Regions from separate parts of the Priestia sp. JNUCC 25 genome, predicted to be linked through region 3. Evidence: riboswitches for the same ligand, from Rfam matches in the RefSeq annotation. Region 3 holds a riboswitch; each other region holds the start of a gene.
The links. A riboswitch is a leader RNA that binds a small molecule or an ion and turns the genes downstream of it on or off. The one in region 3 is predicted to bind thiamine pyrophosphate.
Positions count from the first base shown of each region.

Region 1: another riboswitch for thiamine pyrophosphate. It lies ahead of thiM (hydroxyethylthiazole kinase); the one in region 3 lies ahead of JNUCC25_RS04560 (acetylornithine deacetylase).
Region 2: another riboswitch for thiamine pyrophosphate. It lies ahead of thiT (energy-coupled thiamine transporter ThiT); the one in region 3 lies ahead of JNUCC25_RS04560 (acetylornithine deacetylase).
Region 4: another riboswitch for thiamine pyrophosphate. It lies ahead of tenA (thiaminase II); the one in region 3 lies ahead of JNUCC25_RS04560 (acetylornithine deacetylase).

Region 1 is NZ_CM132211.1:2,163,656-2,171,024, forward strand. It holds gene JNUCC25_RS10970 (TetR/AcrR family transcriptional regulator) at 226-825, shown strand; gene JNUCC25_RS10975 (MFS transporter) at 922-2,139, shown strand; TPP riboswitch at 2,332-2,440, shown strand; gene thiM (hydroxyethylthiazole kinase) at 2,516-3,322, shown strand; gene thiE (thiamine phosphate synthase) at 3,336-3,980, shown strand; gene JNUCC25_RS10990 (pyridoxamine 5'-phosphate oxidase family protein) at 4,009-4,437, opposite strand; RNA gene ssrS (6S RNA) at 4,586-4,763, opposite strand; gene JNUCC25_RS11000 (hypothetical protein) at 4,873-5,493, opposite strand; gene JNUCC25_RS11005 (helix-turn-helix transcriptional regulator) at 5,647-6,099, shown strand; gene JNUCC25_RS11010 (anti-sigma factor) at 6,250-7,369, opposite strand, start outside.
Region 2 is NZ_CM132211.1:2,524,669-2,532,037, forward strand. It holds gene JNUCC25_RS12825 (ethanolamine ammonia-lyase subunit EutB) at 1-1,080, opposite strand, end outside; gene JNUCC25_RS12830 (ethanolamine ammonia-lyase reactivating factor EutA) at 1,107-2,525, opposite strand; gene thiT (energy-coupled thiamine transporter ThiT) at 2,682-3,287, opposite strand; TPP riboswitch at 3,320-3,420, opposite strand; lysine riboswitch at 3,595-3,779, shown strand; gene JNUCC25_RS12840 (amino acid permease) at 3,882-5,321, shown strand; gene JNUCC25_RS12845 (hypothetical protein) at 5,357-5,725, opposite strand; gene JNUCC25_RS12850 (GNAT family N-acetyltransferase) at 5,829-6,320, opposite strand; gene JNUCC25_RS12855 (cysteine hydrolase family protein) at 6,411-6,998, opposite strand; gene JNUCC25_RS12860 (cupin domain-containing protein) at 7,020-7,328, opposite strand; gene JNUCC25_RS12865 (YqcI/YcgG family protein) at 7,303-7,369, opposite strand, start outside.
Region 3 is NZ_CM132211.1:869,254-876,622, forward strand. It holds partial or broken gene murQ (N-acetylmuramic acid 6-phosphate etherase) at 1-348, shown strand, start outside; gene JNUCC25_RS04545 (MurR/RpiR family transcriptional regulator) at 361-1,215, shown strand; gene JNUCC25_RS04550 (PTS transporter subunit EIIC) at 1,305-2,666, shown strand; gene JNUCC25_RS04555 (MupG family TIM beta-alpha barrel fold protein) at 2,663-3,673, shown strand; TPP riboswitch at 3,893-3,995, shown strand; gene JNUCC25_RS04560 (acetylornithine deacetylase) at 4,110-5,387, shown strand; gene tenA (thiaminase II) at 5,393-6,064, shown strand; gene JNUCC25_RS04570 (ABC transporter ATP-binding protein) at 6,057-6,821, shown strand; gene JNUCC25_RS04575 (ABC transporter permease) at 6,818-7,369, shown strand, end outside.
Region 4 is NZ_CM132211.1:2,147,875-2,155,243, forward strand. It holds gene JNUCC25_RS10880 (SDR family NAD(P)-dependent oxidoreductase) at 1-131, shown strand, start outside; gene JNUCC25_RS10885 (ArsR/SmtB family transcription factor) at 144-446, shown strand; gene JNUCC25_RS10890 (aldehyde dehydrogenase) at 460-1,860, shown strand; gene tenA (thiaminase II) at 1,889-2,578, opposite strand; TPP riboswitch at 2,674-2,772, opposite strand; gene JNUCC25_RS10900 (TspO/MBR family protein) at 2,999-3,745, shown strand; gene JNUCC25_RS10905 (hypothetical protein) at 4,049-4,231, shown strand; gene JNUCC25_RS10910 (sodium-dependent transporter) at 4,407-5,741, shown strand; gene JNUCC25_RS10915 (hypothetical protein) at 5,855-6,034, shown strand; gene JNUCC25_RS10920 (cell wall hydrolase) at 6,068-6,643, opposite strand; gene JNUCC25_RS10925 (LacI family DNA-binding transcriptional regulator) at 6,894-7,369, shown strand, end outside.

The sequences.
Region 1 (7,369 bases), 1.3 Mb from region 3:
AAATGATTCATACCTGATCATTTATCCCGTTTGTGTGTCTTTAGATTGAATTGATTTAGTTATGTCTCAACCTCTTTGTTTTTTGTTTTGTCATAATTCATATAAAAAGGTATAAACTAGGTTTTCTTACTAGACAAAAAGGTTTTTCCTAAGTAGTATAGGTATCAGATAATACAAAACGAATGTTCAGTATAAATAATAAATGTGCGGGGCGGTGGAAATAGCTTGAATAAAAAAAAGCTTCAAAGTGAACAAACCAAAAGAAAAGTGGCAGATGCCGCTAAAGCATTGTTTTCTCAAAAAGGCTATAAAGCTACATCTATTGAGGAAATTGTAGAGGCTACGGGAAGCAGTAAAGGGAATATTTATTATCACTTTAAAAGTAAAGAAGGGCTTTTTCTCTATTTAATAGACGAATGGGATCTCGAGTGGGAACGAAACTGGAAAGAAAGAGAGTCTCTTTACAATACAACAAGAGATAAGCTTTTTGGAATTGCGGAGCAAATTATTTTAGATGATTTAAATCATCCTCTTACGAAAGCCGCCGATGAGTTTTTTAACAACGAGGAAAAGGGCAGCGACATCGAAGAGCGAATTGATGAGATGGTGAAACGACACGTGGAGTTTAACCGGGAACTTTTGCAAAAAGGCATTGATGAAGGAGAGTTTTCTCCTAAAAATGCAGAACAGCTTGCAGTGATTTTAGAAGGGCTGTTTGTTGGAATGAGCCGTATGTCTCGAAAAACGAACACGGAAAATGCCCTGCAGCTTTACCATTCAGCAATCGATGTATTTTTAAACGGAATTATAGCAAGGTCTTCTTAAATAATCGGGGATGCTTATTGCGGTAATGAGTAATCCCTCATTATTTTGTATTTTTATAGACCGAACGTTCAGTATTTTTGTAATCAGGAGGTTTATATGTCATTATTGTTAAGAAATCGAGCGGCGATTTTGCTGCTCATGCTAAATATTTTTATTATTTTTACAGGAATCGGTCTCGTTATTCCAATTATGCCAACATATATGACGGAGCTTCATATCAACGGCAGCGTGATGGGGCTTTTAGTAGCGGTGTTTTCACTAACTCAATTTCTGTTTTCACCTTTAGCGGGTCGGTTATCAGATTCGTTAGGGAGAAAGAAAATTATTGTAGCGGGAATGATTGTTTTTGCCTTATCTGAATGGTTCTTTGGTTCAGTGAGTACACCTCTTTTATTATTTGTATCGAGAATGTTAGGAGGGGTCGGGGCCGCGCTTATTATGCCTGCTGTTATGGCTTATACAGCGGACGTGACGTCTGCTAAAGAACGCGCTAAAGGAATGGGCTATGTGACGGCGGCGATTACAACAGGATTTATTATTGGGCCCGGTATCGGAGGCTTTTTAGCTGAATACGGCATGCGTGTACCATTTTATATGGCCGCAGTAGCAGGAGGCTTGGCTGCAGTGATTACGCTTTTTGTTTTGCCAGAGTCTCGTCCTGTACAAAATCATGCTGTTTCAAACAATGAGAATCCAAAAGAAGATCGGCTGCTACTGCAGCTTATGAATTCCTATAAAGAACCTTATTTTCTAAGTTTAATTATTGTTTTTGTGACATCGTTTGGATTATCCAATTATGAAACGATTTTTTCACTATTTGTTGATCATAAATTTAGCTTTACGCCAAAAGATATTGCGTTTGTTATTACGTTTGGCTCTATTGCGGGGGCTGTAGTGCAGGTTACGATTTTTGGCTGGATTTTAAATAAGTTTGGTGAAAAAAGAGTGATTTCGTTTTGCTTGATGATGACGGGACTTTTTATTTTACTTACGCTATTTGTGCACACGTACTGGCTTATTATTGTTGTGACATTCATCGTCTTTTTAGCAACAGATATTTTACGTCCGGCAATCAGCACGCAAATGTCGATGATGGCACAAGACGACCAAGGGTATGTAGCCGGACTAAATTCTGCTTATACAAGTCTTGGGAATATTATTGGACCAGTTGTAGCAGGCTTTCTCTTTGATATAAACATTAATTATCCGTACGTATCAGCTGCACTTGTACTGCTGCTTTGTTTTCTTTTATCTTTAAGAGCAGGGAAGGACAGAAAAACAGCTGTGAGAAATCAAGCGGTTCAAGAGAAATAACCATAAGGAAAAAATGATAGAATTCTTAGGGAATAGAAGACCTCTAGTAGCTTACTGGAGGTCTTTTGATTATTCTTTTAGTAAAGGTGTAAGGTTTACAACGCCACTCAGCCTATAGAGAAGCTTTATTTTATCGGCAAAACAGTGAAATGGTTGCAAATAAAAAAGGTTAATAGTAAACTTTAAACGTAACAAGAATAGTATGGGAGCTTGCGCGGGGCAGGCTGAGAGTACAGGGACGCCTGTTGACCATTTGAACCTGTTGGATAATGCCAGCGCAGGGAATGTGAGTACATACCAAAGCACTTTGCGCATGCAAGGTGCTTTTTTGTCTTTTTTTTGCAGTGTTAAAACTAAATGAAAAGAGTGAGAGAATATGGATATTAGTAAAATTTCAGCTCAATTAGAAAAAGTAAGAGATACAAGTCCGCTTGTTCATAATATTACGAATGTTGTGGTAACCAATTTTACTGCAAATGGACTGCTTGCACTAGGAGCTTCACCTGTTATGGCTTATGCGAAGGAAGAAGTGGCTGACATGGCACGAATCGCCGGAGCGCTTGTTTTAAATATGGGTACACTGACGGCTCAAGAAGTAGAAGCGATGAGAATAGCAGGAAAATCAGCAAATGAAAATGGCGTGCCGGTTATTTTCGATCCTGTAGGAGCCGGAGCGACACCGTTTCGTACAGAAGTAGCACGTCAGCTTGTAGAAGAATTAAATATTGCAGTTATTCGTGGTAACGCTGCTGAAGTTGCGAATGTAGTAGGCGAGTCATGGCTCATTAAAGGCGTTGATTCATTAGAAGGGCAAGGAGACGTCATTGAACTTGCTGAGAAAGCAGCGAACAAATTAGATACAGTGATTGTTATCACGGGTAAACAAGATGTAATCACGGATGGAAACACAACGTATACAGTAGACAACGGTCACCCGTTATTTACGAAAGTGACGGGTACTGGGTGTCTGCTGACATCAATTATAGGAGCTTTCGCTGCTGTAGAAAAAGAATATGTCGAGGCAAGCGTTGCTGCTTTAAGTTTTTACGGAGTGGCAGGTGAGATCGCCGCAGCGAAAAAAGGTGAAGAAGGGCCGGGAAGCTTTCAAATTGAGCTGTTAAACCAACTTCATCTTTTATCTGGGCAGGATATTGAATCATATGCAAGAGTACATCAACGTTAAAAGGAGCCGGAAAATGACAAACGAAGAAATCAAAAAGCTGCTGCAAGTTTATTTTATAATGGGCAGCAATAACTGTAAAAAAGATCCGAAAGAAGTGTTGAAAGAAGCAATTGAAGGCGGCGTTACCGTGTTTCAATTTCGTGAAAAAGGCGAAGGTGCCTTAACAGGAGAAGCGAAATATCAGCTGGCGAAGGAACTTCAGCAAATTTGTCAGCAGCACAGCGTTCCTTTTGTTGTGAATGATGATCTTGACTTAGCGATCCGCTTACAAGCAGATGGCGTTCATATTGGACAAGAAGATGAAAAAGCTCATATTGTTCGAGAGAAAATAGGAAAAGGGATTGTGGGCGTCTCTGTTCATAATGTACAAGAGCTGCAGCAAGCGATAAAAGACGGGGCGGATTATGTAGGAATGGGACCTGTTTTTCCTACTTCTACAAAAAAAGACGCAAAAGCAGTGCAAGGTACAAAATTAATTGAAGAAGTGCGAAACCAGAATATTGACTTTCCAATTGTAGGAATCGGTGGTATCACGCCTGAAAATGCCAAACAAGTAGTAGAAGCAGGTGCAGATGGCGTTTCTATTATTACCGCGATTAGCTTAGCAGCGTCTCCAAAAGAAAAAGCAGCTCAATTGAAAGAAGCGGTAGGAAAATAAAAAAAGCGCACACTGTGCGCTTTTTTTATTATAGCTGAACAGTTTGAGGAGTTTCTTCGCCTTCATTCATGAAGCGAATTTCGTTCGGCGTAATTTCAAGAACAACATACTCAGGGTCATTTGGACCGTCAAACCATTCTTTCATGTGATCGTTCCATATACGCTCTTTTAATTGATCACCAGTACGAAGAACAGCTGTACCAGATAATTCTAAGTATTGATCGCCATATCCTTCACCGCTGTAGCCCAATAGTACGTGCACGTTCGGATTGGCTTCGATTTCTTCTGCCTTATGTGTATTGATATTTGTTGGTGTGTAAAGAGCGATACCCTCTTCGTCGCTAAAGAATGTCATATAGCGAGAATGGGGTTTGTTGTTTACAACTGTGGCTAATGTTCCTACACGATTTCCTTCTAATACTTCGTTTACTTTTTTAGCAATTTTTTGTTCATTCATTTTATCCATCTCCTTTATTACTTTTTATGTTCCTCAATCGAAGATAAATAAAACATACATGTCTAAAAAAAAATATAAGTTAACAATAAAATAGTTATGTAAACTAATAAAATGAAAAATAAAAAAAGCTAGCTACAGCTAACTAAAAAATAAGCCCGCACTGCCGTAACCCTAAGTGTCTTAAATACCCAGATCTACTAGGTGGGTGCCCTCATAGCCGGGTTTAGCGTCCCAAGAAGGGCGTGCTATCTGCAGCTAAATTTTGAGCTCCCTTTTAACACTCAAAGGTTTAAGACAACATGAGTATACGCACAGCGCAGGTATGTATAACAAATGTAAATAAGATGCCGATATATAAATGTTTTCTAATTAATCAACTTTCATCGTACAAGAAATGATTATAACGGAATAATGAATGGAACGCAAGACTTTTATTTAAAGTTTTTCTTCTCTAACATCTTGGCGGTTATGCCGTAACAAAATAAGAAAAGGGCCCGCAACTGGAATGAAACATAAAAGAAGGTAAGGCCGGGATGCAATCCTTTCTTTTGTCATAACGGAGTAAGAAAGCCACGTTAAAACAAAAAAATCAGCGGTCATCACGCTAACAAGCTGTGACTGCATAAAAGCATCTCCATAAGCTTTTATTGAACCTACGGATAGTCCGTATACGTAACCTGAAATCGTGAGCGCTAAGCACAGTCCAATCCATAGACGAGAAGAAATGATAGCAATGAAGCGTGAAGAAACACGCGAACGTGTTCGAACTTTTTGTCCTTTCCAATGATAATAGAACAAAAGAGAAAAAGCTCCAAGCGCAAATGATAGAAGAGAAAATGGCCATCCAGGCAGTTTGTATGTATCTTTTTTACAGATCATTATCATAAACAATACTGGGAAAAGTCCTAAAAAAGAGAATACCATAACCACGAGCGGATCTACCTGTTGAAAATTTCCCGTGATAAGATTTTTAAACAGCAAATCATTAGCGGCGCTTGCTCCCGGAGCTAGCAGCAAGGCGTATAGTACAAGCATAGCCCATACAATGATATACATATTCTCAACTCCTTTTACTTGTTTTAGTGTACAAAAACCATTTCAGTATATTTCCCCGTCTTGTGACGAAGGGAAACGCTTGAAACTCTTCTTTAATTAGGTGTAATATTACACTAAAGAAATGTACGTGTATAGAAAGAAAGGGCTGTGAAAATGAATAAACAAGAAGTAATTAAATCAGTATCGGATAAAATACGATTAATTCGTTTAGAAAGAAACTATTCACAAGACAGAATGGCTGAAGTCATTGGTATTTCCAAAAAAACATTGGTTCAAATTGAAAAAGGGCGCACGGAAGCAGGGTGGACGACCACTGTTGCAGTATGCGGTTTGTTTGGTGACAGTGAAATCCTTCAATCGGTTTTAGGAGACGTTCCTTTAGAAGTAGTAGAAATCATTGCTCATAACGGCGTATCTTCTCCAAAAGATAAAACGCTCGGAGGAAGAGTATGGTGGAAAGAAATTCAAAAAGAAGGCTCTTTTCGTCTGCAGCAAAATATGATTAGTCAGCACTATCGCATTTTAGATGACCAAGACTATCGATGGTTTAGTTCATTTGATAAAAGCGAAGCGGTAAAAAGGTTTGAAGAATTAACGAATGAATAAAAAAGAGGCCGAGACGTAACGAAATCACTGCATATATGAAACCTACGTTCACCCTATCCATAAAAAAATCCGAACGAGTTTGATTCTCCATCAAGAGTCTTGATTCATCGTTCGGATTTTTCTTCCATTGCTATACTTTTGTCTCAGCTTCTACTGATTCATTAAGGTACCTGATGAGGGACGACTGAACCAATTCCATAGCTCTACATCTCCAAGTGACGCATATGTGATCGACGGATCATTTTTTAATTTCAGAAGCTTTTTTGTAGGCCCTGTAATCACAACGCCGTACACACCGACGCCATGTTTTTTCACATAAGAATATCGCTGCTTTAGCAACAGATCCGAATGGTCTAGCTGACGAACTTTTTGGACCGTTTCTTCATTATCAGCTAATAGTTTCATCATATTTAAAACGTTCGACTTGCTAGTAGAGTGGGTTTGATTTCCTTTGTGTTCGTAAGGTAAGTCTAGAAACTCTGGAAAGCCAAATGTTGATGTTAAGTCAATTAATGGCTCGTCTTTTGTACTTGTTTTTTGTTCGTGCCCTGTATTAAGCGCGTACCAAGAGGTAGAAAAATCACGGCTGTCGATGGCGTTCATTTTTTGCTGAACTTCTTTTAGCGAGTACGTATCATCAAAAGAAATAGCCACTTCGCTTACCGTTCCTTTTGGTAGATTTTCTAATGCTTTCCATGTTTCATTCGTCCATTCCTTATACTCTTTTGTATGTAGCCTTAGTTTTTTTGGATCAGGATAGACAAAAGAAAGGTTAAGATCGTATTTGCCGCCAGGAAATTCTTTTTCTACACCGCTTGTTTTATCAAACAGCTGATGAAATGTAAACGTCCCAATGGCCTGCTCTTCACGTCCAATTTGCTTATAAGCTTCCATTTGCGACTGCATGCGGAAAAAGGACTGTGTATCAGAAGTGGTTTCACGTATATGAACGTTCGGAAAAGCAGATTCGATAGCCGCTTGATTCACGCTGTTTATGTATTCGGTTTTTGATTGATGATAATATACAATAGATAAAAAGCTGCCGATTATCCATAGCAGAACGACAGAGCCAATGACAGTTGTCACATTTGAAAGGCGCTGCTTCCATTTGGCGATATAAATGGACTTTTTAACTTTTTTATTATCCAACATCGTATCGTCACTTAATGAAGTAGCTGATGCAGTTGGCGATAACGGTTCATCTTCGGTTAGCAAGTGCTCCAAATGAGCTGAGCATGCTTCACAATTTTCCGTATGTTCTTCAAGTGTT
Region 2 (7,369 bases), 1.7 Mb from region 3:
TCCCATAGGCAAGCCGTGCATTTTGCCCATAAAGTGATCTTCTAGCCCAGCTCGTAGGACTTGTTTGCTGTTATATAAATATTCAGGTCCAATAAATCCAACAACCGTGTTAACTAAGAAAGGCTTGTAGTGACGAGCTAAGCCGTAGCATCTAGCTTCGAGCGTTACTTGATCAATATTATAGTGAGCTTCTGCTGACAGTTCAGAACCTTGTCCTGTTTCAAAATACCAGCGGTTCGGACCTTTTGCTGTACCTTTTTCATGAATTAACGCTGTTGCTTCATTGAGCATAGACAGTGAAATCCCAAATGAGTCATTACCGGCTTCTGTTCCTGCTAAACTTTGAAAAATCAAGTCAGCAGATGCTCCTTTTTCGATTGCTCTCATCTGACTTGTTACATGTGATAACACACAGTTTTGAGTAGGGATGGACCATTCATTGATTATATTTTTTGTTTCATTTAAAAGAGCGTAGATATTATCCGTTGTGTCAATAACGGGGTTAATTCCAATAACCGCATCCCCAATTCCATAGCTTAACGCTTCGTAGAGAGATGCTCTCATTCCCTTTAAGTTATCTGAAGGATGATTAGGCTGGGCTCTTGAAGCCAATACGCCTTTTTGGCCGATAGTCGTTTGACAAGTAGTTTGCACTTCTATTTTGGCTGCTCCTTGAATTAAATCTAAATTGGACATAATTTTAGTAGCTGCCGCAATCATTTCGCTGCTTAATCCTTTGCTAAGCGCAAGAAGGTCTTCTCCGGTATGCTCATCAGATAAGATGTATTCTCTTAACTCCCCTACTGTCCAATTTTTTATAATGTCGTAAACGGATGAATCAATTTGACTTTCGATTAACGCCGAGACGTTGTCTTCATCTGCGCTGAGCAGCGGGTAGTTTCGAATATCAGCAAGTGTGATATCAGCTAGGACTTGCTTTGCTGCCATTCGTTCTTTCATTGACTCAGCGCTAACTCCCGCGAGCTGATCTCCAGAACGCTCTTCGTTTGCTTTGGCCATGATTTCTTTTAAGCTATAAAATGAAAATGTTTCTCCTAACAATCGTGTAGTTTTAAACATCGTTTCCTCCTTGTATATTTAGTGGATTAGGATGAAAAAGCGAGCGTTTTAACGGAAACAGAGATTGCTTCTCCAGCTACTGGTAACCCTAGATCGATGTAATCTCCGTGTGTAAAATCAATTTGATCTAAACAAATAATTTCTAACTCTTTTCTCTGTTTAGCTAGTGCTTGTCCTAAGGCTTTTGCAATATCTTGCTCGCATAAAACAACGAGGCACTTAGCTCTCTTAAAACAAGCAATAAATTCAGCGCTTATTACTTTTGCTAATTCTTGCAGCATCTTATAGCTGCAGTAAGGAAAATGAGATAAAACAATAGCAACGGGAGGATCTTCTGCACTGAAAATAGTTGAAGCCTGCATACATGACGCTCGAGCTCTTTCTTGAAACAGCTGCGGATTCCACTCCTCCTCTGGCTGTACGGGTATTTCTATAATCGGAATGTTTTTCAGCGGCAGTTTTTTAGACTTAATGTATACGGTTGATCCGCTAACTTCTGTATTTTGCATACCAGCTCCAATGACAGTAGCGCGCGTTGTCTCAGCGGCTTGAGATACTTGGATGGATTGAAAATGATATGCTAGAAGCGGACCAACGTCTCCGTGTATGGCCACTTCCTTCACTGTTTTTGGCTTTTGCTTCTCCATCATTGCTCCTACTCCTCCTGAAACCATGATCGTTTCAGGATGTATAGAAGATCTTGTATGAGGAGAAACGAGCAGCGAGGAATTTTGATTCAGCGCTTTTACATAATTCACGGTTTCTTCAGCTAGTAATTGACAGATAGACGAGAGCTTTTCAAATGTTGCTTTTTCACCTTCTCGCAGTGTTAAAGAATTATTTTTCAAAAATTCAGTTAAATGAGACGAAATGTAGGTAACAAGACCGTCTTCATTTAGTCGAATTAATCTCCCGCCTACATGCAGTGTAAACGTTTCTATCACTTTTCCATTTTGACATAAAGCGATGTTAGCAGTGCCTCCTCCTACATCAATATTGGCAATTACTGCATTTGTTTCAGCAGAACGTTCGATTGCTCCTGATCCTTTTGCTGCTAATATTCCTTCCAAGTCAGCGCCGGCTGTTGCAACAACAAAACCCCCAGCATGTTCGGCTAGATAGTGAACGATACTTTCTGCATTTTGCTTTCTAGCCGTTTCTCCTGTAATGATTACAGCGCCCGCCTCCACTTGATCTAAGGAGATTCCTGCATTCTTATACTCTTGTTCTAGTAGTACCGTTAATTTTTGAACATCGATTTCAACATCGTTTAGCATAGGGGTGGTATAGATAGAACTTGCATACGTTACGCGACGATCAATAATTTGACAGCCTGGCAGCGTAAACTGATTTTGTTGATTTGCTATTAGCAGCTTGCTTACAATCAGTTTTGTTGTGCTTGTTCCAATATCTAAACCTATGCTCGTGATCCATTTCTGTAGCATGCTATCAATCCCTTATCTCGTTTGAATATGGTGATTATCATAAAACAGTTTTTTGAATATTTCACTAACTATGTTATCAAACCTGACACACTTTTGTGTAAACAAAGGTGACAAATGACAAAAAAGACTAAATCTTGGTAGATTTAGTCTTTTTTATTATGAGCGTGATTTAGTTACAATCATTCTTGATGCGGATGGAATTAATAGTGAAAGGATGATTAGACACGATAGCAACGACCCAATCATAGAAATCCCGTTCATTGAGAAAGAATACCATAGAATGGGCATTCCTTTTGGTGCAGCAAATCCCCAAAATATTAAGCCTGCAATGAAATGACAAAAATAACGCGCGAAACTGCCTATAATTAAAGATAAGATAATGAAAAAGAAAGCTTTTGATCTCTGGTTATTAGCTAAGTATCCTTTAATAGAACCCGAAAAAATTCCACCAAACCCAATAAAGGTAACGGCGATAATATACTCTATAAAAGCTTGCAACGGGGTTAAAATATATGCATTTCCTAAAGCTAATTGCAATATTCCCCATAAAAATCCAGATAAAGCTCCTCCTTTGACTCCCCATCGAAAGCACATAATAAAAATAGGAACCATAGAGAACGAAATGCTTACGCCTATTGCAATTTTTATAGAAGGTAAAAGATCAATTAAAAAAGCCAATGCTGCAAAAATAGCTATTTCAATTTTAGCCTGTAAAGGTAATGCTTTATTCACGTTTCTCACTCCTGTTTTTGAATCATTCATATCAAACGGTTTACACAGGAGTAAGCAAATATATGCTACTATTCCCACATTCCTACGCTAGCGTTAACTAACAGGTTCGAAGGGTCTGAACAATTTGTTCACTCTCAGCACGGCGGCTCCCCCTGTGGTACGTTCGGATATTTATGTAGTATTATGACAACATTTATTGTACCATATGTAACAAAATAGATTCGAGAGATTTCAAAGATGTTTCTATTTTCTGAATCTATTTTTTATAATGACAATCGTTTTAGTATTTGATATACTTCTTTTATGTCAAATGAATATAAAAAACCCTCATCCTAATCGATGAGGTAGAGGTCGCAGTTTTTAATAGTAAAGCAACTGAAATGCAGAGAACATTGAGGATGTTGCTTGAAAGGAAAAATTGCCGAAGTTTAGATCACTTCTCGGTTGATTTAAGCTGGGGCTGTCTCCGAACAGGAACAGAACTGTCACATCATGCAAGTGATGTGAAGAGCTATCTTCACGGAAGGTTGACGCGGTTTTCAGATTTAAAAGCGCGCACATATACTGCGGGCTTTTTTTATGTTATCCCGTCTCTTTCCGTACATTCGAAAGGAGTATTTATCTATGCAAGAGCAGCAAGAATTAAAACGTGGGTTGAAATCTCGCCACTTAACGATGATTTCATTAGGAGGAGCCATCGGAACCGGCTTATTCCTAGCAAGTGGTGGAGCAATTCATACAGCAGGACCTGGGGGAGCGCTTTTAGCTTACGCTATTATTGGTGTCATGGTTTACTTTTTGATGACCAGCCTGGCGGAGCTCGCAGCTTATATGCCTGAAGCTGGTTCGTTTAGTACGTATGCGTCTCGGTTTGTAGATCCATCCTTTGGTTTCGCTCTCGGCTGGAACTATTGGTATAACTGGGCTATTACGATTGCAGCTGAATTATCTGCTGGAGCCCTTATTATGAAATTTTGGTTCCCAAACTCTTCTTCTATTTTATGGAGTGCCCTGTTTTTATTAATTATGTTTGGGCTTAACTACCTTTCTGTAAAAGGATTTGGCGAATCTGAATTTTGGTTTTCATTAATTAAAGTAGTAACGGTTATCATCTTTTTAGTTATTGGTATTATGATGATTTTTGGTATCTTTAACAATGAAGCACCAGGTTTTAAAAACTTCACGCTTGGTGATGGACCCATTCACGGTGGATTCTTTACTGTCTTAGGTATTTTTATGGCTGCTGGTTTTTCATTCCAAGGAACAGAGTTGCTTGGAGTCGCAGCTGGAGAAAGTGAAGATCCGGAAAAAACGGTTCCTCGCGCAGTTAAACAAGTCTTCTGGCGCATCTTGTTATTTTATATTTTAGCTATTTTTGTTATTGGGATGCTTATTCCATACACAGCGGATTCATTAGCAAGTGATGATGTGCGGGTCAGTCCGTTTACTCTAATATTCGAACGAGCAGGTCTGGCGTTTGCAGCATCAGCTATCAATGCCGTTATTTTAACAGCCGTTTTATCTGCTGGTAACTCAGGTATGTATGCTTCTACGCGTATGCTTTGGAACTTAGCGAAAGATGGAAAAGCACCGAGGTTCTTAGCAAAAGTAAATAAACGAGGCGTTCCGGTTAATGCTTTAATCGCAACGGCACTTGTCGGTACACTTGCATTTGGTGCTTCATTTTTTGGAGACGGTGCGGTATACACGTGGTTACTTAACGCTTCTGGTATGTCTGGTTTTATTGCTTGGTTAGGAATTGCAATCAGCCACTATCGTTTTAGAAGAGCATTTGTTGCCCAAGGTCATGATTTGAGTGAACTTCCATATCATGCAAAACTTTTCCCATTTGGCCCTATCTTTGCCTTTATTTTATGTGCCGTTGTTATTTTAGGCCAAAACTATTCGGCGTTTATGGGTGACTCGATTGACTGGTACGGTGTACTTGTTTCCTATATCGGACTGCCTTTATTCTTAATTGTTTGGTTAGGATACAAATGGACGAAAAAGTCGAAACTTATCCCGTTAAAAGAATGTCAAGTAACAGTGAAAAAATACGAATAAAAAAAGCTCTCTATTCTTTTGAATAGAGAGCTTTTTTATGTGATCTGATCAGCAAAATAAAGAGATATATGGGCGGGCTGGTTTTTCATAACAAGCATATAACCTTTGAGGGGACGATTACAGTAATCAGCAGCTTCTATATAATAAATATGCTGAATTAACCTGCTTAAATGGGTTACAAAAGATGGAAGTTGATGAGTAGGAATGCTTTGGATGTAGTCTATGATTTCTTGTTTAGTTTGAAGGCCCGAATGGGTACATTCTAACAGATGAAAAAGCAGATCTGCTGCTATAGTAGATAGTTCAGAATTGTGCTTGATTCTATTCAGCTGGATATGCAGCTCTTTTTTGGACCATCTTTTCGGAATAGCTCTTAGATGCTGATATTGAAAATGTGTATTCATGATAGCTAACACCTTTCGTATTAACATAATAAAACGACTTATTATGTTAATAACCTTTACACACGAAACTAAAACGTTACAATGTGTAAAGGTGTCATACATCTTATAAAATAAGCTGATAAAAAAGCACATCTTGCCACTGATCAAATTTCCAGCCTACTTCTTTAAATTCTCCGCAAAATGTAAAATTAAATTGCTCATGCATTTTGACACTGATATCATTCCCTTTTGTAATCCCTGAAATGACAACGTGATGGTTGAGTTCTTTAGCTAATTCCAAAATCCGCTTCATAAGCTGTTTTCCAATGCCATGTCCCTGCTGGTTTTTATCAATATAAATCGATAGCTCTACCGTTTGAATGTACGCCTCTTTATCTCGATAAGAAGAAAGCGAAGCATAGCCCGCTACTACCCCATCTTTTTCCGCTACAATAAGCGGAAAAAGTTCATTGCTAATGTGATTATCAAACCAGCTCCTTCTTTGCTCTACTGTTACAGGCGTTAAATCAAAAGTAGCAGCACTTGTTTGAACAGACTGGTTATAAATTTCAACAAGCATAGGTAAATCTTCTTCTTTAGCATAACGAATGATCATATGTACAAACTCCTTATAGTATAGAATTATCTTTATTTTACTTCTTTTAATAAACATAATCTACATAAAAAACTGATGTGCGCATGCACATCAGTTATGATTTTGAGCATATTGAAAGGTTTGAAGAACTTGAAGTGTCTCTTTTGTAGAAACGACCGTTGCAAACTCCTCATGCAAAGAAGACAATGCGAATGTATGTACATCTTCTGCAGGAAGCCTTGTTTTTCCATCGTAGGACATACAATCAAAGCAAGCTGTTGCATCGTTTACAACGTACGTCCTGTACCCTAGATTTCCAGCCATGCGAGCAGTCGTAGAGACGCAGTGATTAGTAGTTAGTCCTATTAAGATAAGCGTATCATAGCCATTTGCTTTTAAATAGCTGTCTAGCTCTGTTCCAATGAAGCAGCTGTTCACGTGTTTGCGAATTAAGTATTCATCTTCTTGTGGACCAAATCCTTCTTTGAACTGAAACCCCTTCGAACTTGGGTGTAAAGGAGAATTTGGATTTCCTGATGCATGCTGTACGTGAATGACAGGATAATCTTGGCGCCTCCATGCTTGCAGCAGCGTCAGCATATGTTTTTCTGCATCTAAATTGTTTCTTTCCCCCCACTCGGGTGAATAAAATCCTTCTTGTACATCGATAAGCAGCAGCACTGGTCGGGAACGTAGCATAAGCATCATCTTCTTTCGTCTTTATTTTAAAATGGAAATAACGTATGTGCACCCATCAGGACCGGCTTTTGAAGAATGAACCGTTTGTTTCGGTAAATGTATCCGATCTCCTGCCTGACATAGAACCGTATCACGTTCAACTGTAAAATAAATAGATCCTTCAAGTATATGAAGAATTTCATCAGTTGGATGCGTATGAGATGGGTGCGTTTGAAAAGCAATATCGTGCTGTACTTCAACGTATCCAGTATACGCCGGAAGCAGTTCTTTAATTACTTCTTCAAACTTTCCGCCAACTCCTTTTTTAATAGAGGCTTTTTTTACGTCCATGCTGCTCACTCCTTTTTAATTTAAACGGACACTGTCCGGTA
Region 3 (7,369 bases):
GGTCCGGAAGTGCTAACAGGTTCCACAAGGTTAAAAGCAGCAAGCGCTCATAAAATGATTCTCAACATGATTTCTACAGCGGCTATGATTAAAGTAGGAAAAGCGTATGAAAACTTAATGATAGATGTTCATGTGAGTAATAAAAAGCTTAAAGAACGAGCGATAGGTATTATTTGTAAAATTACAGGTGTTTCTTATGAACAAGCAAATCAAACGCTTGAAGAAGCAAATAATGAGGTGAAAACAGCAGTGGTTATGATCAAAACAAATGAAAATTACGACACTGCGAAGATGTTACTGAATGATGCGGGCGGTTATGTGAGAAAAGCGATTGAACATTACGTATAAAGGAGAGAAACGATGTCAACAGGTGGATTAACAATGATTAAAAACACGGTGGCAAAGCTTCCTGATTCGGAGAGGAAAATTGCTGAATATATTTTAAATAATCCGCATACTGTGGTAAACAGTACGGCTGGGGAATTAGGTAGACTAGCGAATGCTAGCAGTGCTGCTGTTATTCGTTTGTGTAAATCTATCGGGGTTAGCGGGTTTCAAGAATTAAAGGTAAGAGTAGCCGGAGATTTAGCTAGAGATACGGAGCAAGGATACCGCGATATTGAAACAAATGAAACGATTCAATCTATTGTCAAAAAAACGGCAAGCAACAGCATTCAAAGTCTAAGTGATACGGCCGAGCTTGTGAATTATAAAGAAGCAGAGCGGGCTGTTTTGGCACTGATTGAAGCCAAAAATATTCATTTTTTTGGAATCGGTGCTTCACATATTATTGCTATAGATGCGCAGCAAAAATTTCTTCGAATTAATAAAAATGCTACGGCTTTTGCAGATAGCCATCTAGCAGCTACACTCATCGCAAATGCAAGTAAAGACGATGTAGTTGTGGGTATTTCTTTTTCAGGGGAGACTCCTGAAGTAAGCAACGTCTTATCTTTAGCTAAAAATCGCGGAGTAAAGACGATTAGCTTAACCAAGTATGGACAGTCTACCGTTTCGTCTTTAGCTGATATTTGTTTGTATACGTCTTGTTCTCAAGAAGCGCCGTTTCGAAGCGCGGCTACATCGTCTCGTTTAGCCCAGCTTTATGTGATTGATGTGTTATTTTTAAGTATTGCAGCGCAGCAGTATGACCAGACGATTGAGTATATTGATAAAACAAGAGATGCCATTCAGTTTTTGAAAACTAAGAAATAAAAAAAGAAAGCGATTACAAAAAGGGGATTTTGTGGTCTGTTTCCTCAGTACCGTATCCATCTAAGAGGAAAATACAAAGGGGGATTAACATGTCTTTAGATAATCATCAATTAGCAAAGGTTATTTTGGAGATGCTTGGGGGAGCATCGAATATTGAAGCGTATACGCATTGTATGACTCGGCTGCGGGTGACTGTAAAAGATGATTCAATTGTAAAAAAAGCAGATATACGAAAGCTTGAAGGCGTGCTCGGATTAGTTGAAGAAGAAACGCTGCAAATCATTATTGGTCCTGGAAAAGTAAACAAAGTAACAGAGGAATTTGGAAAGTTAATTGATGAATCCGGCGGTATTAATTTAGAAAATCGTGCGGCTCAGCGGAAATCGGAGCTGAAAGAAAAAAATGCAACTCCGTTTAAGCTCTTGCTTCGCCGAATTGCGAGTATTTTTATTCCGTTAATACCTGCTCTTGTAGCATCCGGACTTATCACCGGAGTGACAAAAGCAGCTGTTCAAGCGAAGTGGCTTCCGGCAGATTCACAGATTGCTATTCTTTTAACCGTTATCGGGAGCGGTTTATTTGCCTATCTTGGTATTTTAGTAGGTATTAATGCCGCAAAAGAATTTGGTGGTTCGCCGGCTCTAGGAGGCTTAGCAGGCATTTTAGTCATTAATCCTGCCGTAGCTGATATTAAACTTTTTGGTGAAGCTCTTTTGCCGGGGCGTGGCGGCTTAATAGGCGTGTTGCTTGCAGCAATCTTTATGGCCGTGGTAGAAAAACGAGTACGTAAATTTGTCCCTCAGTCACTGGATATTATTATTACACCAACCGTTACGGTGTTAATTACAGGCATTATTACGTATGTAGTATTCATGCCAATCGGAGGCTTAATTTCAGATGGAATCACAAAAGGTCTTTTAGGAGTTCTAGAGGTTGGAGGAGTTGTAGCAGGCTTTGTTTTAGGAGCAACGTTTTTGCCGCTCGTTATTACAGGACTGCATCAAGGTCTTACTCCTGTTCATTTAGAGCTTATTAATTCAATTGGAGATGATCCGCTTCTTCCTATACTAGCAATGGGCGGAGCCGGTCAGGTAGGTGCAGCTTTTGCTATTTATATCAAAACAAAGAAAAAACGTTTAAAGCGAGCAATTGGAGGGGCACTTCCTTCAGGTCTGCTGGGAATCGGAGAGCCGCTTATTTTTGGAGTCACACTTCCTTTAGGGCGCCCATTTTTAACCGCTTGTCTTGGAGCCGGAATCGGAGGAGCGTTTCAGGCGCACTTCCATATTGCAACTGTAGCAGTGGGGGTATCCGGTTTGCCGCTTACGTTTTTAGTTCATGCGCATCAAATTCTTCTTTATTTACTTGGATTAGTTATTGCTTATGCAGCAGGGTTTATTTGTACCTATTTCTTTGGATTTAACGATGAAATGGCGAGGGAGTTTGAATGATCGGTATTTCGTTTTATTTAAATGATAGTGATGCCCAAAAAAGATTAATAGAAGCGAGTGAATGCGGAGTTACACGCGCATTCACTTCGCTTCACATTCCAGAAGAAAAAGGAGATTTGGCTGAACGGGCAAAAGAATTGCTTCATGTGGCTAGAGATTGTGGAATAAGCGTGTATGCAGACGTATCCAAGCATACGCCGGTTCATTTAGGTATTGAAAGCCTTATGACGCTATCTTCACTTGGCGTATCGGGTATTAGACTAGACGATGGCTTTAGTGTAAAAGAAACTCTTTCGCTTGCGAATGAATTTTATATTGCTGTTAATGCAAGTACGTTATCCAAACAAGAAATAGAATCGCTGTTATCTGCAGGCCTTCATCATCATCAGCTGCTTGCATGGCATAATTTTTATCCGCGGCCTGAAACAGGACTTGAAGAAACGTTTTTTCAACAGCAGACAGATTTATTTAATGAACTTCGTATCCCAGTCTGCGCTTATATTCCTGGAGAAGGCGAAAAAAGAGGCCCTGTTTATCAAGGTCTTCCTACTAGAGAAAAAGACCGTAATAGATGTCCTTTTACCTCTGCAGTAGATTTATACGGATGCGGAGTAACGGAGGTTTATATTGGAGATCCATACGCCGGTTCAAGTTTATTAAAGCGTTTAGTTCGATATCAAGAAAACCGCATTATTCCGCTGCGCATTCGTTCACTTCATATAGAGGGAACGTACAGCGTGCGTCCGGATGTATCAAGAGACGTTCTGCGGTTGGTTGATACTCGATCTGTAAAACCAGTGCCGCCATTTCGTACAGTAGAACGCAGAATCGGAGCAATTACAATGGACAATGATGGCTACGGACGCTACAGAGGAGAGGTTCAAATAGCTAAAACGAATTTGCCTGCAAATACTAATGTTAACGTGATTGGGTATGTGATAGAGGAAGATCATGAGCTACTTTCATTAGTGAGACCGGGGCGAAAACTTGAGCTTGTCACTGTCTAAATGGAAAAATCGTGTATTTTTAAAAAAGCCGATAGCTAACTAGTAAGCTTATAAAAGTAAAGAGCACACACTGCTTAAAAAAGGTGTGTGCTTTTTATTTTACTAAAAAGGAAACTATTTTCATTGCTGAATCATGAACCTTTCTATTGAATAAACCGCTTTACTATGATAAAACTATTAAAGGTAAACATATGATAATAGTTTAATTTCATAGAGATACAACACCACTAGGGGTGCTTTCGAAGCTGAGAGAGACGAGAAGTCTTAACCCTTATAACCTGAACTAGGTAATACTAGCGTAGGAAAGAGGTATTGTAATGGATGTTTTGTATGGGATTTCCTTACGAACTCGTTATAATAATTTTGTGTATATAAACAAAAACACTTCTTTCCTGCGAAAGAAGTGTTTTTTTATGCATAAAGGAAGGTGTCATACATGGAAGAAACAATTGATTTGCTTGTCAAACAGGTAGAGGAGCGCAAAGGGGAGCTAATCCAGTTATTAACAACGCTTGTTTCATATAAAACGCCGGCGCCTCCTGCACGAAATTCTCATGAAGCGCAGCTATACGTAGCGGATTTCCTTAAAAACTGCGGTTTTTCCATCGATATGTGGGACTTATATTCCAACGATCCCATCGTAGTAGGTACGTTAAAAGGACAAAAATCAGCTGACTATCAAAGCTTGATTATTAACGGGCATATGGATGTTGCTGAGGTACAAGAAAATGAAAAGTGGGGGACAAATCCGTTTGAAGCTGTGGTAAAAGACAATATGATAATCGGACGCGGAGTTGCTGATATGAAAGGCGGCTTGGCAGGAGCATTATTTGCAGTGCAGCTTTTAACGGAAGCAGGAATTGAACTGCCGGGAGACTTGATTTTTGAATCCGTTGTAGGAGAAGAAGTGGGAGAAGCAGGTACGCTGCAATGCTGTCAGAAAGGATATACAGCTGACTTTGCGCTTGTAGCCGATACGAGTGATTTACATATTCAAGGTCAAGGCGGAGTAATCACAGGATGGATTACGATAAAAAGCAGCAAAACCTATCATGACGGTACACGCCGAAGCATGATTCATGCTGGAGGAGGGCTGTTAGCTGCGAGCGCTATCGAAAAGATGGCAAAAGTGATCGGAGGGCTACAAGAATTGGAGCGCCACTGGGCTGTTACAAAGAGCTATCCAGGATTTTTGCCAGGAACAAACACGATTAACCCAGCAGTAATCGAAGGCGGAAGGCATGCTGCGTTTATTGCAGATGAATGCAGGCTGTGGATCACCGTTCACTATTATCCTAATGAATCATACGACCAAGTATCAAAAGAAGTGGAAGAATACATTTTAGCTATTGCAAAAGCAGATCCATGGTTAAAAGATAATCTGCCAACCTTTGAATGGGGAGGCACATCAATGATTGAAGACAGAGGAGAAATCTTTCCGTCATTAGAAATTGATGAAGGTCATGCAGGAGTGCAGCTGCTTGCACATACTCACGAACAAATTGAAGGGGAAAAGCCTCCAATTGATGTGTCAACTAGCGTAACAGATGGCGGTTGGCTAGCTGATGCGGGTATTCCAGCAGCTATTTACGGTCCTGGGAATTTAGCAAATGCACATGCTGTGAACGAACAATTAGATATCAATCAGCTTATTCAATATACAAAAGTGATGGTGCAGTTCATTTATACGTGGCTGCATACGCATAAGGAGTGATCATCATGAAATTTAGTGAACGATTATATGAAAAGCTGCAGCCGATTTGGCGCCAAAATCATAATCATCCCTTTGTACAGGGAATGGGAGACGGAACGCTTGAAAAGGAGAAGTTTCGCTTTTATATGATTCAAGATTATCTTTACCTAATTGATTATGCTAAATTATTTGCGATTGGAGCCATGAAAGCTACCAATGTTCAAACGATGGGGAAATTTGCTGCACTTTTAGATTCTACATTAAACGAAGAAATGAGCCTGCACCGTGAGTATGCCAAGAAATTTGAAATCAGCGAAAAAGAATTAGAAAAAGCGCAGCCATCTCCTACAACGCTTGCATACACACACTATATGCTGCACGTTGGTCAAAGCGGAACATTGGCTGAATTAGTGGCGGCTCTTTTGCCTTGTATGTGGAGCTACTGGGAAATAGGAAAAGAACTCAGTGAAAAGCCTGGAGCTAACAATGAGTTTTATCGTGAGTGGATTGAAATGTACAGCTCAGAAGAATTTGGAGAACTAGCGACGTGGTGTATCAACTTATTTGACTCACTTACTGAAGACAAATCAGAAGCGGAGTTAGAAAAGCTCGAAGAAATTTTCTTAAACACAACGCGTTTTGAGTATATGTTCTGGGATATGGCTTATAACGAAGCGATGTGGCCAATTTATGAATAAGTCTGTGTTATCTTTTCAAAACGTAAGTTTTACGTACAAAAACGGTGATCAAGCGATTTTAAAATCATTAAATTTAGACGTGAAAGAAGGCGAGTTTGTAAGTATCGTTGGAGCAAGCGGATCTGGAAAAAGTACGTTGTTTCGTCTCATTACAGGTCTTGAACAGCAGAGTGAAGGCGATATCATGATTAACGGACAGTCTTACGAAAAACGTCTTGGAAAAGTAGGCTACATGCCGCAGCAAGATTTGCTTCTTCCGTGGCGCACGATTCTAGACAATGCAGCACTGCCTCTTGAGCTTCACAATGTGTCAAAGGCAAGTGCTCATAGGCAAGTATCTCAGCTGCTCGAAGAGTTTGGGTTAAAAGGGTATGAAAACCGTTTTCCAAGTGATTTATCCGGAGGGATGAAGCAGCGTGTTTCTTTTCTGCGAACGGTATTAAGCGGTTCTAACGTGCTGCTTTTGGATGAGCCTTTCAGTGCGCTTGATGCCATTACGCGTCTATCGATGCAGGAATGGCTGCTTGAACAATGGCAAAAGCGTAAACACACCATCTTATTTATCACTCATGACGTAAACGAAGCGCTTTTTTTATCAGATCGTATTTTTATCTTTTCAGACAAGCCGGTAAGTCATCTTGAAGAGATTCAAGTGCCGCTTAGCAGACCTCGAACGCAAAAAGATTTGAATCAACAGCGTGTGCTTGACGTGAAAGATTATTTAATTGAACAGCTTAGATCGAAGGTGAACACATGAAAAAGTACGGAGCTTCAGTGATATTAGTAGTCATTTTACTGGCTGCTTGGGAAATTGGAGCACGCATTGTAAACTATCCGTTTATTTTACCAACGCCCACCGGTATTTTAACAAAGCTTTGGGATTTGCGAATGGATTTATTGTTTAAGCATTTACCAGCTACGTTATCTATTGTCGTAATTGGGCTGCTTATATCCGTTGTGCTAGGGGTTCTGCTGGCCGTGTGGATGAATTGGAGTCCGCTTATTGAGCGTGCTTTCTATCCGCTTATTATTGCGTCACAAATGATCCCGACCATTGCCATTGCTCCTGTATTTGTTCTCTGGTTTGGCTACTCCATTTGGAGCAAAGTGATTGTGACCGTATTAATTACTTTTTTTCCTATTACGGTTAGCACATTCGACGGGCTTCGTTCCACAAACAAAGAGTTAAAAGAACTCATGTTAACGATGGGAGCAACAAAAAAAGATATTTTCTTTAAGTTGAACATTCCTTCTGCACTGCCTCATTTTTATTCAGGGCTCAAAGTAGCGGTTACCTTTAGTATA
Region 4 (7,369 bases), 1.3 Mb from region 3:
ATAAAAAATTTATGAAAGGGCAGACGGTTATCGTACCAGGAGTACAGTTTCATCTTGCTACGTTCATCCCGCGCTTCGTGCCAAGAAAGTGGCTTACATCCGTTGTCCGAAGAACACAAGAAATTAAATAAAGGAGAATATATATGAGTGAAAAAGCAGTCGAGTTATTTCGTGCCAGCATTCCTGTTTTTCAGGCTCTAAGTGATTCAGCAAGACAAGATATTATTTTGCTGCTCGCCGAAAAAGAGCCTTTAACCGTTAATGAAATTGCAAACGAGTCTACTCTATCACGACCGGCAATTTCTCATCATTTAAAAATTTTACGCGATCAAAAGCTTGTGCAAATTGAGCAAAAAGGGACGCAGAGATATTATTCACTAGCTTTAAGTGAGGCAGTTGAGCTATTAAAAAGCTTGCTTGCTACAGTTGAAGCCGAATGTTTATAGGGAGATGAAAGAGATGAACCACGAGCGATTTTATATCACAGATGAAACGGTCATTGAACATATTGTCTCTACACAAAAGCAGTATTTCTATGCGCAAAAGACAAAGAGTATCAACAGCCGTATTCAAGCGCTGAATAAGCTAAGAGACGCAGTCAAACAAAACGAGCAGAGAATTATGGATGCTTTAAAACAAGATTTAAATAAATCTGAAGTAGAGGCCTACACGTCGGAAATTGGGATTTTACTAGAGGAAATTCGATTTACGCTTAAACATTTAGCAAAATGGATGAAGCCTAAAAAAGTAAAAACCGCTTTAACACATGTGGGCTCTAAAGGGAAAATTGTTCCTGAACCGTATGGAGTCGCGTTAATTATTGCTCCGTGGAACTATCCGTTTCAATTAGCACTGTCTCCTTTAGTAGGAGCGATTGCCGCTGGAAACACGGCGATTATAAAACCTTCTGAATTAACGCCTAGCGTATCTCGCGTTATACAAGAATTACTAGCTGAAGCTTTTGACCCAGCATTTGTGACGGTGGTTGAAGGGGCTGTAGACACTACAAGTCTGCTTTTAAAACAGCCCGTTGATTATATTTTCTTTACGGGAAGTGTAAATGTAGGGAAAATTATTATGCAAGAAGCAGGGAAGCAGCTTATTCCCGTCACGCTTGAGCTAGGCGGAAAAAGTCCGTGCATTGTACATGAAGACGCAAACCTAGATCTTGCAGCGAAGCGAATTATGTTTGGTAAAGGGATGAATGCAGGCCAAACGTGCGTTGCTCCTGATTATTTGCTCGTGCATAAAAAGGTAAAAGCGCAGCTTGTAGAGAAACTTCGCGAAGCGATTTCTCAATTTTACGGTAGTAATCCGCTTGAAAGCGACCGCTATGGCCGTATTGTCAGTGAGCGCCATTTTACTCGGCTAGTTGAGTTTTTAAAAGACGGAAATGCTATAGTTGGAGGCGGGTACAATAAAAACACGCTAACAATAGAACCTACGGTGTTAAGTGAAGTAAGCTGGACCTCAGATGTCATGCAAGAAGAAATCTTTGGGCCTATTCTTCCTATGATTGAATATGAAACACTAGACGAAGTCATTCATAAAGTTCAAGAAAAAGCTAAGCCGTTAGCTCTTTACTTATTTACAGAAAGTGAAGATGTGCAAAACGCCATAACGGAGCGTCTTTCATTTGGAGGAGGCTGTATAAACGATACGCTTATGCATATCGCTACGCCATATTTACCGTTTGGCGGAGTGGGAGAAAGCGGCACGGGTCAATATCATGGAAAAGACAGCTTTCAGACATTTACTCATTTTAAAAGCATGCTGTCTCAAACAACCAAGTTTGATTTGTCATTCCGCTATCCTTCGGAAAAACAAAGCTTGAAAATGATCAAAAAATTACTGAAATAAAAGAGCCTCCTGATAGGAGGCTTTTTCGTTATTTTGAAAGTGAAAGCTGAGAAAGCGGCCATTTTTCTTGGGTATATGCCATTTCCCAAAATAAATACTCGAGTTCACAGCTTTTGATGAAGTGATCTTTCATACGGTTACGTTCTTCTTCAGTCGCTTGTTCGGCGAGTTCATCGAGCTTGTTACAAAACCATTGTGTTGTGCCATTCATTTCTTCATTATTATAAAACTGAATCCATTCATAAAAAGGATGAGAAGGAGATGGATTTACTTGTTCTGTAATGCGCTGCCCAATTTCAACGTACGTCCATGGACATGGAAGAAGCACTGCAATGATTTCTGCTAAGCTGCCTGTATGCGCAACGCTTGTCATATGGTTAATGTAGTGGCTGGCTGTCGGTGAAAGCGTCTCAGTGTGAAGGTCTTCATAACGTACGCCTGCTACTTCACAAAAATTATTGTGAGGGTGTACTTCACTATGTAATACCGTAGAAATGCCGGCATTAAAGGCTTCCATTTCGGTACGCGTGCGGCATTTCGTTAAAGCAGCGCCGTAAATGCGAACAAATGCTGTTAAGTATTCGTAATCTTGAGAAACGTAGTGAATAAGCGCTTCTTTTGGCACGTTTCCTTCAGCAATTCCTTTAATAAAAGGATGGTTAAAAATGGCTTCGTAAATATAGTTTGCTTCTTGTCTTAATTGAGATGAAAATGACATCAAAATCCTCCTTTAATATGAGGAAGTCACAAACAAGCACATAAAGGAAATAAAAAACACTCCGTTTATAAACGGAGTGGCAAAGGACAGTAAAAAACTGAACATTGCCACTTTCCTACGCTGGTATGAGCCAGATCAGGTTCAAAGGGATCAAGAAAACTTGTCTCAGCCGGTGGGCACCCCTAGTGGACTTCCTATTAATCTATGTTTAACTTACCATATATTCTGAAAAATAGAAAGCGTTATGGGAAATTGTGTGCTAACCGCTTTTCTTTCTTAAAGAGGAAATTTCTTAAAGCTATTTTTAATCATTTTTGTTTAAAAATGCATATTTTTAGGGAAGAAGAGGTATTAATGAAGGGAAGAGCCGTTTTCGTCTCCGAAACACTCCCATATAAATAGAAGAAAGGAGAGAACAAAATGGCGAAATTTCGTTTGTATGCTGTATTAAATACAGTAGGCTTGGCTATTACACTGCTTGTGAATTATTTAGCAAATGCCATTCCAATAGGAGGCAAAACAACCGGAGAAGCTTCTGCGCAAGTTCCTACGTTGTTTACACCAGCGGGTTATGCCTTTGCTATCTGGGGCGTTATTTATTTATTATTAACCATTTGGGTTATACGCCAATTTTTTGCAAGAGAAGATCAAAAGGAAATATATGCACGTATCGGCATTTGGTTTTTTCTAAACTGTTTGTTAAATAGTGCGTGGATCTTTATTTTCCAAAACGATTACTATAAGTTATCTCTTTTAGTTATGCTCTTTATTCTAGGCACATTAATGATTGTATATTCCATTATTCAGCATTCTCGGATGACGACATGGTTTATGCGTCTGCCGATTTCGCTTTATCTTGGATGGATTTCTGTTGCGACTATTGTCAATGTGTTTGTCGTATTTCAAGCAAATGGAATACAGCATTTGCTTGGCCTGAGCGAGTTAGCATGGACGATTATTATGCTGCTGGTAGGAGCTGCGCTGGGCATTATGTTTACATTAAAAAACCGAGACGCTGTTTATCCGCTTGTTTTTATTTGGGCTTATATTGCCATTGCAGTGAAGCAAAGTGGAAATCAGCCAATTGTCATTACTGTCATCATTTCAGTTGTTTTATTAGCAATTGCCATTATTGTGGGATTGATTAAACGCTATAGACGTTTTTAAAAAGAAGCTCTAGCTTTTGTAAGCTAGAGCTTTTTATGATGCTCTTTTGATTGTAAAAAAGCAGCTGTAAAAGCAATTAAGCTAATTAAAATACCAAAAGGAACAACAATTGGTACGAATGATAAAATAAATGTCATAAGTGTAACCTCCATGTTGCATCGGTGCATAATGAAAAATTCAACTTTTTTAAATTGAAGTTCCGCTATTATAGTATGCTAGGCTTTATGTTTGGAGCCTATATGTTTAGAAATAAACGAAAAAGGCAACATACGTTACATACAGGTTGTATTAGGAGGAGTTAAAATGGAAACATATTTAGTCGCTTACACAGATAAAGATGATATGGAATATAAACAAGTGACGTGCGAGAGTTATGAAGATGCAGAGCGTACGGTCCTTCGTTTAGAGAGAGAAGGGCATATGCATATTGAAGAAATTTCAAATCAAGAAGCCTACCGGGGAGATGAATCATCGTACAGAGAATAAATTTTGAATAGAAACACCAACCTTAAAATGAAGAAGCAGCTGCTTCTTCATTTTTCTATTCTATATAGATATCGTTTTATAGAAAAAAGTAAAACGGGAATGATTTTCTTCTGCATTTATGGTACAGTACTAATCAGGTGAGTTTTGAGTTTAGAAGAGGAGAGAGTAACATTATATGAGTAAAGGAAATCAGTGGTCTTCACGCCTCGGTTTTATTTTAGCATCTGCTGGGGCAGCAATTGGTCTAGGAGCGATATGGAAGTTTCCATACGTAACGGGAACCAGTGGCGGTGGAGCGTTTTTTGCGTTGTTTATTTTATTTACGATTTTTATTGGATTGCCGCTTCTGTTGGCAGAATTTATCATTGGAAGACATACGGGAAAAGAAGCGATTAGTGCTTATAAGGCAATTGCTCCAAAATCCGCTTGGGTATGGATTGGCAGGCTGGGAGTACTAAGCTGTGTCGTTTTGCTTTCCTTTTACAGCGTCGTTGGCGGCTGGGTGATTTTATATACGATTATGAGCGTAACCGGTATGCTAAGCGGAAAAGAGTACGGCCCGTTGTTCAATGCCGTCATTAGCCAGCCTTATGTAGTATTAGGTGCGCAGGCGCTGTTTTTATTAATTACAGTGTTTGTTATTTCAAAAGGCGTACAAAAAGGAATAGAGCGTGCTAATAAATACATGATGCCGCTGTTATTTATTTGTTTTATCATTATCGTGGTGCGTTCTTTAACATTAGACGGAGCAATGGACGGAGTAAAGTTCTTTTTGAAACCAGATTTTTCAGCCATTACAGGGTCATCTGTTCTCTATGCGCTCGGTCAGTCGTTTTTCTCGCTTTGCGTGGGATTATCCTGCATGGTGACATATAGCTCTTATTTAGGGAAAAAAGTAAGCTTGACGCGTTCAGCTGGCACTATTGCTATTTTGAACTTGTTTGTTTCGCTGCTGGCGGGCTTGGCTATTTTTCCAGCCGTTTTTTCATTTGGATTAAAGCCAACTGAAGGACCTGGACTTTTGTTTGTGGTCTTGCCAACAGTATTTGAGAAAATGCCGTTTGGTACCGTCTTTTTAGCACTGTTTTTAATTTTATTTCTATTCGCTACGCTTACCTCTGCTTTCTCACTGCTGGAAATTATCGTAGCTGCTTTAACCAAAGACGATCAGACAAAACGAACTCGCTACGCTTCTTTATCAGGGATTCTTGTGTTTGTGGTAGGTATCCCATCAGCGCTTTCGTTTGGTGTACTAAAACATGTCTCACTTTTTGGCAGAAGTATATTTGACGTAGCTGACTTTTTTGTGAGCAACTTAATGCTGCCTCTTGGAAGTTTAGCCATTGCGATTTTTGTGACATTTAAAATGAAAAAAGAAGCCGTGTATGAAGAGTTTATTTCAGGAAGTACAAAAGGCGCTAAATTATTCAATGCATGGTTCTTTCTAGTTAAATGCGTATTGCCTATTATAATTATAGTTGTTCTATTAAGCTTACTTGTTGCATATTAAATAGGCTGAGACAAAAAATATGTTAGTTGAAGAAAGCTCCGAACGATGAATCGTTCGGAGCTTTTTATTGTGATAGTGAAGGTAAGTTTAATCGATTTAATTGCTTCTAGCTGTTGATTGGAGCGCAAGACCAAGACTCCTGCGGGAAAAGCGGAACAGGTGAGACCCCGCAGGAGCGTAAGCAACGAGGAGGCTCACCGGCCGCCCGCGGAAAGCGAAGACTTGCACGGAAATCAACAGCGGTGTCACAAGCAATCCATACGAGCTCCTTTACGCCATTTGTTCGCCTTTAGATTGGAGCAATTTTTTATGTCTCAATCTTTTGTTTATTTTGCAAAAACGTGATTTCCGATCGTAATCGTAACCTGTTTTTGACGAAGCCATTGGTCGCTTGTTTTATCTGGATTAAAGAAGAATAACGAACCTTTTCCTTGACCTCTAAAAGCTAGTGCTTCATTTACAGCTTTTTTTGCGTCAGCATCCGCTGCTTTATTAATTTCACCGTTTTGTACAGGTGTAAACTGTGTACCTTGATAAATGACATCATGAATAGAGTTTGGGAAAGAATCGCTATCCACGCGGTTTAAAACGACTGTTGCTACAGCCACTTTGCCAGCGTAAGGTTCGCCTTTTGCTTCAGCTTGTACAAGGCGAGCTAACAATTCTTTATCACTTTCGCTAATAGAGTTAGGGATTGTTAATGTTTCATTTGCATTAATAGAGTCGGTAGATTTGTGATTCGCTTCTTTTAACTGTTTAACCGTAACGCCGTATTCAGCGCCAATCTTGTAAAGAGTCTCTCCGGCTTTTACGCGATGGGTTGTTTCAGCGGCATTTGCCCCGTGACTCATGCCGAACATAGGAACTGCTAGTGCTCCAATAATTGCTAGTTTCTTAAACATAAAGTAAGTACCTCCTGAAATCCTTTTGAACGCCCCTTTTATCACGGATCGGTGCGTGCTGTGCACCGAACTTTATATGTACGTTTCAAAGATTAACAGGTGTCAATACATCTTGTCACTGCTTAAAACATACCAATCTAGGAAGATATTATAATAGTTAACAGATAATTTGAAAAATACGTTGACTGATAATAAAGGAGTGAATTATAATGAACGAGTAAATAGTTAACCGTTTAACTGGAGAGATTTTATGGGAGAAAAGATAACGATTCGTGATGTAGCAAAGCATGCAGGGGTGTCTGCAGCTTCAGTATCTTACGTCTTAAACGGAATTAACAAAGTATCCGATGAAACAAAAGAGCGAATTTTAACAGCGGTAAAAGAATTAAACTACGAACCAAATTTAACCGCCGTTAGTCTTTCGAAACAAAAGTCAAATATGATTGGCGTTATGTTCCCGCTTACAGATGATTCACTTTCTACTATATTTAAAGATAACCATTATTACAGTGAAATGATTAGTGGAATTGAATATGTAATCCGTAAGCATGGTTATGATCTAGTCATATCTGGAGCGAGTAGCCCAGCTGATTGCCTAAAATGGATTCGAACGAGAAATATTGATGGTCTTCTGTTTTTAGGAGCCTTCCCGCATCGATTGTATGAGAAAATGAAAGCGTTATCGAATCCGATTGTGCTAGTAGATACATACGAAAGGTACGAACG